2 regions of the Leuconostoc mesenteroides subsp. mesenteroides ATCC 8293 genome follow, and region 2 is predicted to be linked to the other one. Evidence: predicted binding sites of a transcription regulator. Region 2 holds the regulator's gene; the other holds the start of a gene.

Region 1 (7,843 bases), 640 kb from region 2:
TATAATTTGTCTAATGAAAATACTAAAAAGCATACAGTTGTTATAACAGCAAAGAACACAGGTACTTCAGTTAAGGTCAATGATGCTAGTAGTAACATTTTACTAAATGAAACATTGGCTAGTGGCAGTAAAACAGTAGAAATTCCATCGGGAACAACGGCATTTAATCTACAATTTTCTAATGTTAATAATGCTTCAGTTACAGTTGATGGACAAAATGTCGAAGTAAGTGGTGCAACAACATCATTTTGGAATGTGCTTTTTAATCTCAATAAATAAAGGATGTATCATGAATTTACCCAATAAACTAACTGTTTTCAGAATTATTTTAATTCCAGTATTTATTTTATTGCTGACAGTACCATATGCTTGGTCTAATATCAGCTTTTTAGGAGCAACCATGCCCGTTAATTGGTTGATTGCCGCTGTTGTATTTGCAATAGCCTCTGCAACTGACTTCTTGGACGGTCAGATAGCTCGTAGCCAGCATTTAGTTACCAATTTTGGAAAGTTTGCGGATCCTTTGGCTGACAAACTTTTGGTTATGACAGCGTTGATTTTCTTAACGAGCTTCAATGTTGTCCCAGCTTGGATGACTGCGGTTATCGTTATTCGAGAGTTAGCCGTTACAGGTTTACGTACACTAATTGTTGAAAACAATGGCAAGGTTTTGGCAGCACAGATGCCAGGAAAGATAAAAACATTTTCACAAATGTTTGCTATTTTCTTCTTATATATTCACAACGCGCCATTTTCCATTATTAATTTTCCTATTGGGGATGTCTTATTGTGGGTTGCTGTTATCTTTACAATTTATTCTGGTATCGATTATTTTTGGCAAAATAGAAATGTCTTTTCTGATGGTATGTAAGGAACTAAAAGCGCTTTTAGCGCTTTTTTCGTATAATCAAGAAGAAAGCAAACAGAAACGAACAAATGTTCGAAAAGCACTTGCTTTTGACTCGCGAAAAAGGTACACTAATCAAGTAAGATAAAAGGAGTTAGCCGCAATGGTAGCAAAGAAAACGACTAAAAAAGACGATCAAGCAAAGAAAGATGGTCGTCGAGCCGCGCTAGATGAAGCGCTAAAGAAAATTGAAAAGAACTTTGGGAAAGGTTCAGTGATGACGTTAGGAGATAACGCGCTAACGCAGATCGAAACGATCCCTTCTGGTTCTGTTAAAATTGATGTTGCTTTGGGTGTTGGTGGCTATCCCAAGGGGCGTATTATTGAAGTATACGGTCCAGAATCATCAGGTAAAACAACCATCGCACTTCATGCAGTTGCTGAAGTTCAAAAGCAAGGCGGAACGGCTGCCTATATTGATGCTGAAAATGCTTTGGACGTTAAATATGCTGAAGCCCTCGGCGTTAAAAAAGACGAATTACTTTTGTCACAACCGGATACAGGCGAACAGGGATTAGAAATTGCTGATGCTTTGGTACAATCAGGTGCCGTAGATATGATTGTTGTTGACTCAGTTGCTGCATTAGTACCTCGTGCCGAAATCGAAGGTGAAATGGGTGATGCGCACGTTGGATTGCAAGCTCGTTTAATGAGTCAAGCACTACGTAAGTTAGCAGGAACCCTGAACCGAACGGGAACAATTGCTATTTTCATCAATCAAATTCGTGAAAAAGTCGGCGTAATGTTTGGAAACCCAGAAACTACACCCGGTGGTCGTGCACTAAAGTTTTATTCGACAGTACGTTTAGAAGTTAGACGTTCAACACAAATTAAAGACGGTACTGATGTCACTGGTAATTTGACAAAAGTTAAAATTGTTAAAAACAAGGTGGCTCCACCATTCAAAGTTGCTGAAGTTGATATTATGTATGGCCATGGTATTTCACAAACTGGTGAAATTCTTGATCTCGCTGTTGATCAAGATATTATCGACAAAGCAGGTGCATGGTATGCTTACGAAGGTGAACGAATTGGTCAAGGGCGTGAGAAAGCTAAAGACTATTTGGATGATCCTGAGCATGCCGCATTGCGACAAGAACTATATGTCAAGGTGCGTCAAGCATATGGTATTGATTCTAATGCGAATGGTACTGCCGTTTCAAATACGGAGGCTCAAGCAGAAAAATCTGATGAGCAAATTAATCTGCCGGATTTGGATACAACGACTGATGATTCTTTAACGGACGAACCAATTGTATAAATTACGTAAATATTGAGAAAAACGTTAGGTCGTTTTTCTTTTTTTTGTTACAATGCAAGTATAGAAACGCATGGAGATAGACATGACTAAGATACTTGTTGTTGATGATGAAACGGCAATTGCAACGCTGCTGCAATACAATTTGCAACAGAATGGTTACGAAGTAACAGTTGCATCGGATGGTTTATCCGCTTATCAAAAGGCAAAAGAGCAACAATTCAATGCAATATTGTTGGATCTAATGCTGCCAGAAATGGATGGCATGACCGTTTTAAAGCAGTTACGTCAAGATAAAGTTAGCACACCAATAATTTTGGTGACTGCAAAAGGGGATGAGTTTGATCGTGTGCTTGGCTTAGAATTAGGTGCAGATGATTATATCACTAAGCCTTTCAGCCCTCGAGAAGTTGTAGCAAGACTAAAAGCTGTATTACGTCGTTCACAAGTTAGTACAGATACCAACAAAACGGACGAAATGGTTATTTCTATACAAGATTTGCTCATCAATGATAGCAAAAAAACAGTTATGAAAGAAAATATTGTTTTGTCCTTAACGCCACGGGAATATGATTTATTATTATATTTTGCACAGCGATTGGGACGTGTAATTGATCGTGAAACAATTTTGACGGCTGTGTGGGGATATGAATATACTGGCGAAAGCCGTATGGTAGATATGCATATCAGTAACTTACGAGATAAGATTGAGTCAAATCCAAAGGCGCCTAAAATATTGAAAACAGTTCGCGGATTTGGATATACTATGACGAATTAGTGTTTTCATAAGACATATGTGGCGTTATTATAGTAAATGGCAAACTGTAGACATAGCGTCGGAGGTGAGCCATTTTTGTTTTTGTAAATTTTTCTTTACACGCATTTACAAGAATGCGACCAAATTGTGGCGTGTTTCATAACATAACTCCCGTAATATATAAGTTGTAAACAAGGAGCGGCACCCAAGAGCCTCTACTACAACCTTGTTTCACTACATATTTCTAAGGGAGAAATCTTCATGAACAAAAAGATTGTAGGAATTATTGGTGGTATAGTGGTCATTGCGGCTGGAATAGCCTTGTATACTTCTGCTAATGATAAGTCCAGCGATAATAAAACAAGTACGACGTCATCTTCTAATGTTAGTGGAAAAGTGTTATCGTTAGGATCAACAGCATTACAGCCTTTAGCAGAGCAAGTTGCTAAGTCATTCCAAGAGAAAAATCCTAATGTAACAATTACAGTGCAAGGTGGTGGATCGGGTGCCGGGTTAAGTCAAGTATCTGATGGATCAGCACAAATTGGTAACTCAGATGTGTTTGCTGAAGAAAAAGATGGTATTGACGCCACTAAACTAGTGGATCATAAAGTAGCTGTGGTTGGTATTGCGCCAGTTGTGAATAGTGATGTGCAGATCACGAGTTTAACAAAAGAACAGTTGCGTAATATTTTTACTGGTAAGGTAACAAATTGGAAAGAAGTTGGTGGTAACGATGAAAAAATTGTCGTTATCAATCGTGCAACTGGGTCAGGAACACGGGCTGTTTTTGAAAAAAATATCTTGGACGGTCAGGATGCTGTACAAGCGACCGAACAAGATTCCAATGGCACGGTGCAAAAGATTGTCAAAACAACACCAGGATCGATTTCGTACCTGGCATTTGCTTACCTCGACTCTGACGGTATTAAGGCACTGGACTTAAATAAAGTTCATCCTAATAAAAAAAATGTTGAAGATAATTCATGGCCAATTTGGGCTTACGAACACATGTACACTAAGGGGAAGCCAACTGGGGCTACTAAGTCATTCTTAGAGTACTTCACGACCAAAGAGGTTCAAAAAAATATTGTACCTAAGCTAGGATACATTGGATTAACAGATATGAAAGTCACTCGCGATGCAAGTGGTAAAGTGACAGATAAATAAGTATATTTGATAAGGACAAGCAGAGTGCTTGTTTTTTTGTGCGTTACCGTTATGCAAATTCAAAACCATGATAGAATAAACTTATGAAGAAAAGAATTGGCAAAATAACCAGTATATATAGTCTAAATATTTTATTATTATTTATAGTAACTCGAGTGATCCACGTGTCTCATAATCAGCTCTACATATTAGTTATTATATTTTTTGTTGTAGCTAATTTTGAAGTATGGTTTTTAAATTTTTGGCAAAATAAAGAAACAGCAGAATTAACAATTATGAAGAATAGAATGATTGCTACTTCAGCTGGAGAAACACCACGGGGTGTTTTAGCAGAACCAACATCTCCATACTACGAATTATTAGAACATTCAATGAATTACAAAGTTATGTTCGCCATTCGCAATATAGTGCCAATCGTGAAATAAATAATTATCAGACATTATTGGCCAGCTTACCAGTTGGGGTCATTAATGTTAGTCGTCATCATATGATAGATGTTTTCAATCAAACCGCTGCCGATATGCTTGGTGTAGAGATGCCAGAAGTACCAATTTTAGACAGTTTAGTGATTCGTCAGTTTACTTTGTCAGAAATCATTAATCATACCTTTAATACCAATCAAAGGCAGCATTCCATTTTGAACTTGATGATTGATGGCGAGGCGCGACAATATGACGTTAGCACATTATTTCATCAATCTGGATCAAATGCAGAAGTGATGGTTATGTTGTATGATTTGACAGAGGTATTGAAATTAGAGCGCATGCAAGCCGATTTTTTGGCAAATGCTTCGCATGAGTTTAAAACACCGTTGACTGCAATTACAGGATTTGTTGAGACGTTACAGGGTGACGCAGGGGCGGACGAAGAAACGAGAACCCAATTTTTGCAAATTGTGGCGGATGAGGCAAAACGTTTGTCAGCACTGGTTAATGACATATTGTCTTTGTCACGTATGCAACACAAAGTGGATGAAAAAATATCTAATTTGGAAATTTCAGCCATTGTTGAACAACAATTAGAAAAAATTGATACTAAAACGATTACGGTACACAATGATATTGCGCCGGACTTTAGTGTGTCAGGTATTGCTAGTGATGTGTCTACTATCGTCCAAAATTTATTAACTAATTCGGTTAAGTATAATAAAATAGACGGTGAAGTTTGGATATCAGCATATAAAGACACGCAACAATGGCAAATAAAAGTCAGTGATTCGGGTATTGGTATTCCGTTAAATCAGCAGTCTCGTATATTTGAGCGTTTCTATCGTGGTGACGAATCAAGACAACGTAAAATAGCAAGTGGTACTGGATTGGGGCTCGCTATTGTCAATGAGATTGTGAACCAACATAATGGGGAAATCAATATTAAATCACAAGTAGGTGTCGGTACGACAATCAGTGTTATTCTACCCTTGTAGAAACGCGTCAAAACATTAAAATTGATGTTTTTTTGTATGAAAACATCATGCTCTTTACACAATCTTTACATAAAAGCGTTTTGACATTTACATAGGTTTAAGATAATAAATATGTAGTAGTAAATCTTGGGAGGCATTAACATGTCGAAATCATATCGCGGTTCAATCGTATTCACGATTGTAGCCGTGGCAGTTGCTGCAGCGCTTGGAACAGCGTATGCAATGCGCGATAAAAGTGCGTCAAATACGTCGATCACTGCAGTTGGGTCAACGGCTTTACAACCGCTGGTTGAAGCTGCTGGCGAGGAATACGCTAAAGACAATATTGGTACCTTCATCAACGTTCAAGGCGGTGGAACAGGTACAGGGTTAAGTCAGGTGTCGCAAGGCGCTGTTGACATTGGTAATTCTGATGTATTTGCTGAAGAAAAAGACGGTATTGATGCCAAAGAGTTAGTAGATCATCAAGTCGCAGTTGTCGGCATTGCGCCACTATTGAACAAACACAATGGTGTCAAAAATTTGACAACTAAACAACTTATTGCTGTTTTTACTGGAAAGGTAACGAATTGGAAAGAGGTTGGTGGTAATGATCAAAAAATTGTCATCATTAACCGTGCGGCCGGATCAGGGACACGAGCCACTTTTGAACAATGGGGATTGAATGGCGCACAAAGTACTGAGGCACAGGAACAAGATTCTTCAGGAATGGTTCGTTCAATTGTCAGCACGACACCAGGGGCTATCTCATATGCAGCCTTTGGTTATATTGATGACAGTGTGGTAGCGGCTAAAGTTAATGGTGTAAAACCTACTAAACAGAATGTCGTTTCTGGAAAATATGCTATTTGGTCATATGAACATGTTTACACCAAAGGAAAACCATCCGAACCTGTAGCTAAGTTTTTAAAGTATTTAACTTCCAAAAAGGTTCAATCAACACTTGTATCGAAACTAGGATACATATCAATTCATGACATGAAGATTAGTCGTGACGTAAATGGTCAAGTGACTAGAAAATAAACATATTTCTTGTTCGAAAATATCATATTTCGACATGCACCTTGGAGAAAAAATGGATAACATTACAAAAAAACTTATGCAGAGATCTGAATCCACGCATAAGGACACGTTTGGACGTGCTGTTAGTTTAACGGCATTAGCCTTGATTGGTATTGTGGTCGTGGCAATTTTCGCCTTTGTTCTGAGTCGCGGACTTTCAACATTCTTTAGAGATGGCGTTAATGTTAAAGACTTTCTATTTGGAACAACTTGGAATCCGTCTGTAACCAACCCGGCAACAAAGCAGCCTTATATTGGTGCATTACCAATGATCATTGGTTCATTTTTAGTAACCTTTTTAGCTGCGGTAGTTGCTACGCCATTTGCGATTGGAACATCTTTGTTTATGACTGAAATAGCGCAAAAACGCGGGGCAAAAATTATGCAACCAATTATTGAATTGCTGGTTGGTATTCCCTCAGTTGTCTATGGGTTCATTGGTTTAACTGTCGTCGTTCCTTTTATACGAAATATAACTGGTGGCTCTGGTTTTGGTATTTTATCTGGAACAATAGTTTTGTTTGTTATGATATTACCAACTATCACCTCGATGACCGTGGACACATTAAAATCAGTTCCGCGTTATTACCGAGAATCTGCTTTAGCAATTGGTGCTACACGTTGGCAAATGATTTATAAAGTTGTTTTGCGTTCAGCAACACCTGGTATTATGACAGCTATTGTGTTTGGCATGGCACGTGCATTTGGTGAAGCCCTAGCTGTTCAAATGGTTATTGGTAATGCTGCATTAATGCCTACAGGCTTAACTACTCCAGCATCTACCTTAACGTCTGTTTTGACTATGGGTATCGGAAACACGGTTATGGGATCACTACAAAATGATGTCTTGTGGACTCTGGCAATGATTCTATTACTGATGTCATTGGTATTTAATTTGATTGTTCGTGCAATTGGACGTAGAGGAGCGATGAAATAATGAATGCAAAAACTGCTGATAAAATTGCAACAGGCGTTATTTACGCTATTTCTGGCATTGTCGCTTTAATTTTGTTTGCGATGCTAGCTTTTATTCTTGTACAAGGCGTACCACATTTATCATGGCACTTCTTAACTTCTCCAGCACGTGCATTTGAAGCAGGCGGTGGTATTGGAATACAACTTTTTAATTCTTTCTACTTGTTAATTTTAGCCATGTTGATTAGCTTTCCCATTGCGTTGGGTGCAGCAATTTATCTTAATGAATATGCGCAAAAAAATCATTTTACAGCAATTATACGTACAGCTATCGAAATATTAAGTTCTTTG
Region 2 (7,843 bases):
TGCATTGTAATAGCAGTTTGCACACGTGTTTGGACACCAGCGCGTTCCAATGAATCTTGCAAAACTAGAGCATTCATTGTTGTACCAAGCATGCCAGTATAATCAGCACGAGACCGTTCCATACCAATTTTTGATGCTGGCTCTCCACGCCACAAGTTTCCACCGCCAACAACAATGGCAATTTGAGTACCTAGGTCATGGACATCTTTTAGCTCTTCAGCAATTGCAGAAACAGTCTCAAGATCGATGCCTTGACCTTTGTCCCCTGCCAATGCTTCACCAGAGAGCTTCATCAAAACGCGTTTGTACTTAATATCAGTCATGTTTAACCTCTTTTATTTGCTTATACAAGTATATCAAAAATTCCGAAAAATTTCCGAAAAAAAAGTGCGCTATTTATAATAGTACACTTTTTAACTAATTAGCTGCATTGATAAAACAATCAATGGCAATTAGTAGTTTTTAAATATTAACCAAGTTGCTTAGCAACTTCTTCAGCTAAATCAGTGACTTGCTTTTCAATGCCATCACCAACTTGGTAACGAACAAATGACTTAACTGATCCATTTTGTGAAGAAATGAATTGTGCAACTGTTTGGTCGCCATTTTTAACAAATGGTTGATCCAACAAAGAAATTTCAGCCAAGAACTTCTTGATACGTCCTTCGACCATGCGTTCCTTAATGTTATCAGGCTTACCATTCAAATCTTCAGAAGCTAATTGCACTTCCTTTTCCTTAGCAATAACATCAGCAGGTACTTGATCATCAGATACAAATTGTGGTGCAATAGCAGCAACATGCATTGCGATATCCTTGGCAGCTTCTTCTGAAGCACCATCAACAACAACCAAAGCTGAAATTGAGCCTGCCAAGTGAGAATATGAACCAAAGTTTTCTGAATCTGACTTTTCTACTACTGAGAAACGACGCAAAGTAATCTTTTCACCAGTAATTTGAGTTGTTCCGATAATTTTGTCGTTCAAAGTTTGACCTTCTTGAACTTCAAGTGCCAAAGCAGCTTCAACGTCAGCAGGCGCAAATTCGACGATTGTGTTGGCAACTGCGTTTAGCAATTCGTTAAATTCAGCGTTACCAGCCACGAAGTCAGTTTCTGAGTTTAATTCAATGATTGCAGCGCGGTTACCCTTAACGGCAACAGCTGTCATGCCTTCGGCAGCGACACGATCACCCTTTTTAGCGGCCTTTGCCATACCCTTTTCACGCAATAAATCAATTGCCTTGTCTAGATCGCCATCAGCTTCAACCAATGCTTTTTTAGCATCCATCATTCCAACAGATGTCTTATCACGTAATTCCTTTACTTGTGCAGCAGTAATTGCCATTATAGTGCTCCTCTAAAATAGTTTAATGTATTTTTATTATAACATATTAAAATACCATTCCGCGTCCCGAACAGGTCCGCTAGGAACGGTATTTATAGAATAAAATTAATTAGTTATTGCCTTCTTCAACGATGTTAGCAATTTCTTCGATTGATTCTGTGTTTTCGTCACCTTCAACGAATGCATCTTCAGGTGCTGAATCTTGGCCTTGACGACCTTCAATAACAGCATCGGCAATCTTTGATGTGATCAAACGTACGGCACGAATAGCATCATCGTTAGCAGGAATCTTAACATCGACTACATCTGGGTTAGCATTTGTATCGATCATAGCTACAACTGGGATATTCAACATGTTTGCTTCCTTGACGGCAATTTCTTCCTTCTTTGGATCAACAACAAACAATACATCTGGCAAGCCAGGCATGTCTTGAATACCACCTAAGAACTTTTCCAACTTTTCACGTTGCTTGTTCAACAAAACAACTTCTTTTTTAGGCAATTGCTCAAATGTACCGTCTTCGGCCATTGTTTGCAAATCCTTCAAACGTTGGATACGTGTCTTGATAGTGTTCCAGTTTGTCAATGTACCACCCAACCAACGATGGTTGATATAGTATTGGCCAGCACGTGTTGCTTCTTCAGCAATCGCATCAGAAGCTTGTTTCTTTGTACCAACGAATAATACGTTAGCGCCATCAGTAGAAGCGTTACGAATAAAGTTATAAGCTTCGTCAACTAACTTAACTGTCTTTTGTAAATCGATGATGTGAATACCATTACGTTCTGTAAAGATATATTCGTCCATCTTTGGGTCCCAACGACGTGTTTGGTGACCGAAGTGTACTCCTGCTTCGAGGAGTTCTTTCATTGAAATAACTGCCATGATATGGCCTCCTAGGTTTTTCCGCCGACAAATTCGTTGTTCACGCTGACATTTCTGCACCTACGTGTTCTCATTTATCGTGTGTATTTGCTGCTTTTCACAACATATTACATTTTACATTATTTTTGGTTCCTTGACAAGCATATTACCAAATTTTGATTACGTGGTGTACTAATAAATACTTTTCCTTGTTAATTCGTGTTAATTTCTTAAAATTTGCCTCTGCTTTTAACGCTTCGCTCTTTGTCTGGAACTCTTCATAGTGAATCAATTTTAATGGATGCCGCGACTTTACGCGGGTAAACTTAGCCCCTTTACCAGACTCATGTGTCGCTAGACGACGTTGTACGTTATCCGTGAATCCACCATAAAAATAACCATCCGCTGTATATAAAACATAAAAATAATAATACTTCATTCATGCCACGCTTTACCATAAAGGATGTCGTGAACCTCTGATGTATAGTCATTGTCATCAGTATAGGCGATAAGGGGTGGCATAATGCGCACGCCACCTGGTCGGCCAGATTTAATGGCTTCTATTAAAACCATATTGGCTTCGCGGTTTGCCTTTCCATAAACAAATTGAACTCTTTTAATCATAAGCTTTCGTGCAGCAAACGCTGCAAATATATCTGCTAGCCTTTCCGGCCGGTGTACCATATAGACCTTACCATTATTTTTCAGCAGTTTATTGGCAATTTGGGCCAGTTCAGGTAAGTTAATCATCAACTCGTGGCGCGCAATTTCATAATGTTTATCTATATTAGTCTTGGTAGTCTCAGTTAAGGGAAAATAAGGTGGATTAGTCAGAATAGTTTCAACAGAGCCAGGTTTAATTTCATTAAATATATCTTTCATGTCAGCCTGAACGACTGAAACACGTTCATGTAAATTGTTCAGTTCAATGCTACGTTGTGCCATTTCAGCTAATTCTGGTTGTATCTCGACTAACTTTATTTCCCCAGTCACTTTTGGAGCGTAAAAAAGCCCAACCGCGCCAGTACCTGATCCCAAATCAACAGATAACCCTTTACCTTTTCCTTTTACATCAGCAAAATGTGCTAATAAAATCGCGTCTAAGGAATATGAAAACATGTCTGGATTCTGGATGATATTAATATTTTGTGATGGAAGTCCATCAATACGTTCATTTGCTTTAAGAAATGGTTGTGTCATTTGCGTTTCTTTCTGTTTATCTGTAAAATTGAAATGATTAATTTATGAGGTAAATAAATATGAAATTCTATGATTTTTTACGCGGCATTGCTGTTGCTTTAATATGGGCAGTTACTGGCCGCATTAAATACATGAATCGCGACAGAATACCCCAAAACGATAACTATGTGCTAGTTGGTCCACACCGCACTTGGTGGGATCCAGTATGGTATGCTGTGGCAGCCTACCCAAAACACTTTATTTTCATGGCAAAAATTGAATTATTTAAATTCAAGCCACTTGCATGGTTAATCAAATCAGCCGGCGCATTCCCAGTTGATCGTGAAAATGTTGGCCCAAGCGTCATCAAAATACCTGTACGCGAATTAAAAGATGGCAAGCGCTCTTTAATAATGTTTCCTTCTGGTTCTAGACACAGTGATGATTTAAAATCAGGTTCCATTCTAATTGCACGAATGGCTGGAAAGGCAATCGTACCAGCTGTATATCAAGGCCCTGTAAAGTTCAGTCAACTTTTCAAACGTAATAATACCACAGTTAATTTTGGTGAGCCAATTATTATTGATCGTAAAGACCGATTGAACAAGGAAAATATTGCTAAATATACTGAGCAGATGCAAGCAGCTTTCCAAGAATTAGATGCTGAGATTGACCCAACTTGGAAATATGTAGATCCAAAACGTTCAGAAAAAAAATAAGCCGATTGGCTTATTTTTTTTGCGAATTGGCACTTTGTTGCTTCATCTGAGCCATCATTTGGTTCAATTTCTTTTGAGATGGTTTTTGTCCCATTGACATCATCATTGATTTCATCATTTCTTCTGAAATAGGTGGGTTTTTTGCAAGATAACTCTTCATTGAGTTACGTGCCAAGAAAAAGCCACCGACCAAACCAATAATTAAAGTTAACACTGCAATCAAAATTGCTAGCCATGTGCTAATCATGCATATTCTCCTTACTAAAATGTCTGATAATTATTATAGCACAGCCAGCAAAGGCGTGCTATAATAACTTGCAGAGTTAACGTTTTCAATATGAACCATTTTGTTCGTTATAAAAATAAATAACACGAATTTTTTATTATTTATTTAATATTAGGTTGAATTTTTAAAAAAATAACGAACAAACGTTTGATTTGTTCGTGTTTTTCCGTTATACTGATGATAGTAAATTTAACAAGTAGGAAACCCATCATGGCAATTACACAAGAAAGCAAACAAATTCAAGTGCTTCGATTTATTCATGAAGCACAATCAGAAAATGGTTACCCACCAACCGTCCGAGAAATTGGTGAAGCTGTTGGATTATCATCTTCTTCAACTATTCACGGTCACATCGAACGTCTGGTAAAAAAAGGTTATCTTTTAAAAGATGCTTCTAAACCAAGAGCTCGTGCGATTGAAGTAACCGATATTGGTTTAGAGATGCTTGGGATTTCAACCACACCCGGAAAAATTCCGGTACTTGGAATGGTTACAGCGGGTACACCAATTTTGGCAGTAGAAGAAGAAGCAACTGAATTTTTCCCTATCCCAGATAATTTAATGCAATTTGATGGTGACCTATTCATGCTTAATGTTCATGGTGATTCAATGGTTAACATTGGCATTCTAGATGGAGACAAAGTTATCGTACGTAAGCAAGAGAATGCTGATAATGGTGATGTTGTTGTCGCAATGAATGATAACAATGAAGCGACAGTTAAGCGTTTTTTCCGTGAAGCCGATCATTATCGCTTACAACCTGAAAATAACAGCATGGCGCCAATTATTTTGCAAAAAGTCTCTATTTTAGGAAAAGTAATCGGACTGTATCGCGACGCTATTTATTAAAAACCAAATAAAAAGGCTCATCTCTGATGAGCCTTTTTATTATGCTTGCCAAGCATTTGGATTTTCCTTCCAGTTTTGTAAGGTTTCAACTTGTGATTTATCGAGATCCCCACGCTTAACGGCTGTTTCAATTAGTTGTGAATATGTTGTCAGTGAGTTAAATGTTAGTCCTGCTTCAGCAAAATTTTTTTTACCAGCTGGTAATTCATAAGAAAATATGGAAACAACACCAAGGACACTTGCTCCCTCCTTACGCACCGCATTTACTGCGGCCAACACAGACCCACCTGTTGATATCAAATCATCAATCAGAACGACTTTACGATTTTTTACCAATGCACCTTCCGTTTGACGACCTGCCCCGTGATCTTTGGGTTTTGAACGTACATAGACCATTGGTTTATTTAATTCTTCAGCTACCCAAGCTGAATGTGGAATACCTGCAGTAGCCACTCCACCAATAATCTCAACGTCACTATATTCTTTTTTTATTAGTTCAGACAGCCCTTTGTATATATTTTGACGTACCGAAGGGAAACCAATGGTCATCCGATTATCTGTATATATTGGACTCTTAATACCCGAGGCCCACGTGAAAGGTTCTTCTGGCGAAAATTTTACGGCACCAATTTCAAGTAAATCATTAGCTACTTGTTGTTTATAGTCTGTCATTTATTTTCTCCATTCATTGACAACACATTGATATGCAGCCACTGGGTTGGTCGATTGTGTAATTGATCGACCAACAACTAATCCAGTTGAATTCAATTTCTTGGCTTCCGCTGGCGTAGTTACACGCACTTGATCTCCAGCTTCATCACCAGCTAAACGAATACCAGGTGTGATACGTAAAAATCGATCATTCGTGTGTGACTTAATTAAACCAGCCTCTAAGGGTGAACTAATTGTCCCGTCTATGCCCACCGAGTAAGCAAGCTCAGCCAAATGTGCAACACTTTCTTCAATAGTTGCTGTGGTTAATTGTATCTCTTGTATCTCAGCTTCAGAAAAAGAAGTTAGCTGCGTCACTGCAAGTAATTTTAACGCTTCACTTTTATTGGCAACAGCTGCTTCTAGCATTTTTTTCCCTCCAGCTGCATGCAGAGTTAAATATTGTACATCTAGTTTTGATATATTAGCGACTGCACGACCAACAGTGTTTGGAATATCGTAAAGTTTTAAATCTAAGAAAATCGTATAGCCCAATGCACGTAGTTCTGTGATGAACTCTGGTCCCGTACGATAAAAAAGTTCCATACCAACTTTCAATGCTGGCTTTTCTACTAAATCTGAAAAAGGCTTCAAAAATTTGTAAGTAGTAGTTGCATCAGGAAAGTCCAAAGCAATAAAAACTGGCTGTTCTGTCATTATGATCCTCCTATGTACATAAGCCGAAGCTTATTTGAAAAAGTTTAGTGCATTTCTTTCACTGTAAAACTGCGCGACTCTAATACTTCTAAGAAGGCACTAACTGTGTCTAAGGCAGTAAACAAAGGCACGGCATTTTCAATCGCAGCATTTCTAATCAAGCGGCCATCGCTTTCAGCACGGTCATCTGCTTGAGTTGTGTTAATAACAACCTGCACTTTTTGTTGACGCAGTGCTGCAACCGCATTATTATCTGATTCCGAAATTTTATCGAGTACTTCCACAGGCAAGTCATTGTCTGACAAGTAAGCACCCGTACCGGCAGTTGCAAACAAAGCAAATCCCAAATCATTGAATCTCTTTGCTAATTCGAGCGCCTCTTCTTTGTCATCATCAGCAACTGTGAATAAGACATTGCCGTAACGTGGTACTTTAATGTTAGAAGCAATAAAGGCCTTATACAACGCCTTGGACAGGTTAATATCTGACCCCATGACTTCACCAGTAGACTTCATTTCTGGGCCGAGCAAAGAATCAACATCGGGCAACTTTGTGAACGAGAATATTGGTGCTTTAACGTGCACCATATCATCGTTAGGAACAAGTCCCGTCTCAAATCCCATTTCTGACAATTTTTCACCTAACATAACTCTTGTTGCTAATTGAGCGAGCGGAAGATGCGTGACTTTCGATATGAACGGTACTGTACGTGATGCACGTGGATTTACTTCGATAACATATGCCGTATTTTCATGGATAACAAACTGCACGTTCATCAACCCTATTGTGTTCATAGCTTTAGCCAAATTAATAGAGGCTTGCACCATTTCATCTTGAACCTTTTGTGACAAGTATTGTGGTGGGTAAACTGACATAGAATCCCCTGAATGGACCCCCGCCCGTTCAATATGTTCCATAATACCGGGGATTACAGCTGTTTCACCATCTGACAAAACATCTACTTCTGCTTCTTGTCCCACTAAGTACGAATCAATCAATACCGGATGATCATTTGAAACCTTGACCGCACGCTGCATGTAGTCCTGGAGTTCATCGTCAGAAGAAACAATTTCCATTGCTCGACCACCCAAAACGTATGAAGGACGAATCAATACAGGATATCCAATGGATTGTGCAGCTGCTAATGCACAGTCTACTGTGGTTGCTGTTTTACCAACAGGTTGTGGTAAAGCAAGTTCTTTTATGACCTGATCAAATGCTTCACGATCTTC

Evidence for each region. The regulator LexA, encoded in region 2, represses DNA repair genes until DNA is damaged. The targets are predictions, from matches to a motif close to CNAACANNTGTTNG.
Region 1: the regulator LexA is predicted to act here: its motif matches at 930-943, upstream of recA (recombinase RecA).

What each region holds. Positions count from the first base shown of each region.
Region 1 is NC_008531.1:554,054-561,896, forward strand. It holds gene LEUM_RS02845 (helix-turn-helix domain-containing protein) at 1-279, shown strand, start outside; gene pgsA (CDP-diacylglycerol--glycerol-3-phosphate 3-phosphatidyltransferase) at 290-871, shown strand; gene recA (recombinase RecA) at 1,011-2,168, shown strand; gene LEUM_RS02860 (response regulator transcription factor) at 2,251-2,943, shown strand; gene LEUM_RS02865 (phosphate ABC transporter substrate-binding protein) at 3,184-4,092, shown strand; partial or broken gene LEUM_RS02870 (sensor histidine kinase) at 4,176-5,515, shown strand; gene LEUM_RS02875 (phosphate ABC transporter substrate-binding protein PstS family protein) at 5,657-6,538, shown strand; gene pstC (phosphate ABC transporter permease subunit PstC) at 6,591-7,514, shown strand; gene pstA (phosphate ABC transporter permease PstA) at 7,514-7,843, shown strand, end outside.
Region 2 is NC_008531.1:1,195,519-1,203,361, forward strand. It holds gene pyrH (UMP kinase) at 1-323, opposite strand, end outside; gene tsf (translation elongation factor Ts) at 470-1,345, opposite strand; gene rpsB (30S ribosomal protein S2) at 1,455-2,231, opposite strand; gene LEUM_RS05860 (GIY-YIG nuclease family protein) at 2,377-2,649, opposite strand; gene LEUM_RS05865 (tRNA1(Val) (adenine(37)-N6)-methyltransferase) at 2,646-3,410, opposite strand; gene LEUM_RS05870 (lysophospholipid acyltransferase family protein) at 3,470-4,108, shown strand; gene LEUM_RS05875 (YneF family protein) at 4,119-4,355, opposite strand; gene lexA (transcriptional repressor LexA) at 4,605-5,243, shown strand; gene pyrE (orotate phosphoribosyltransferase) at 5,283-5,915, opposite strand; gene pyrF (orotidine-5'-phosphate decarboxylase) at 5,916-6,611, opposite strand; gene carB (carbamoyl-phosphate synthase large subunit) at 6,656-7,843, opposite strand, start outside.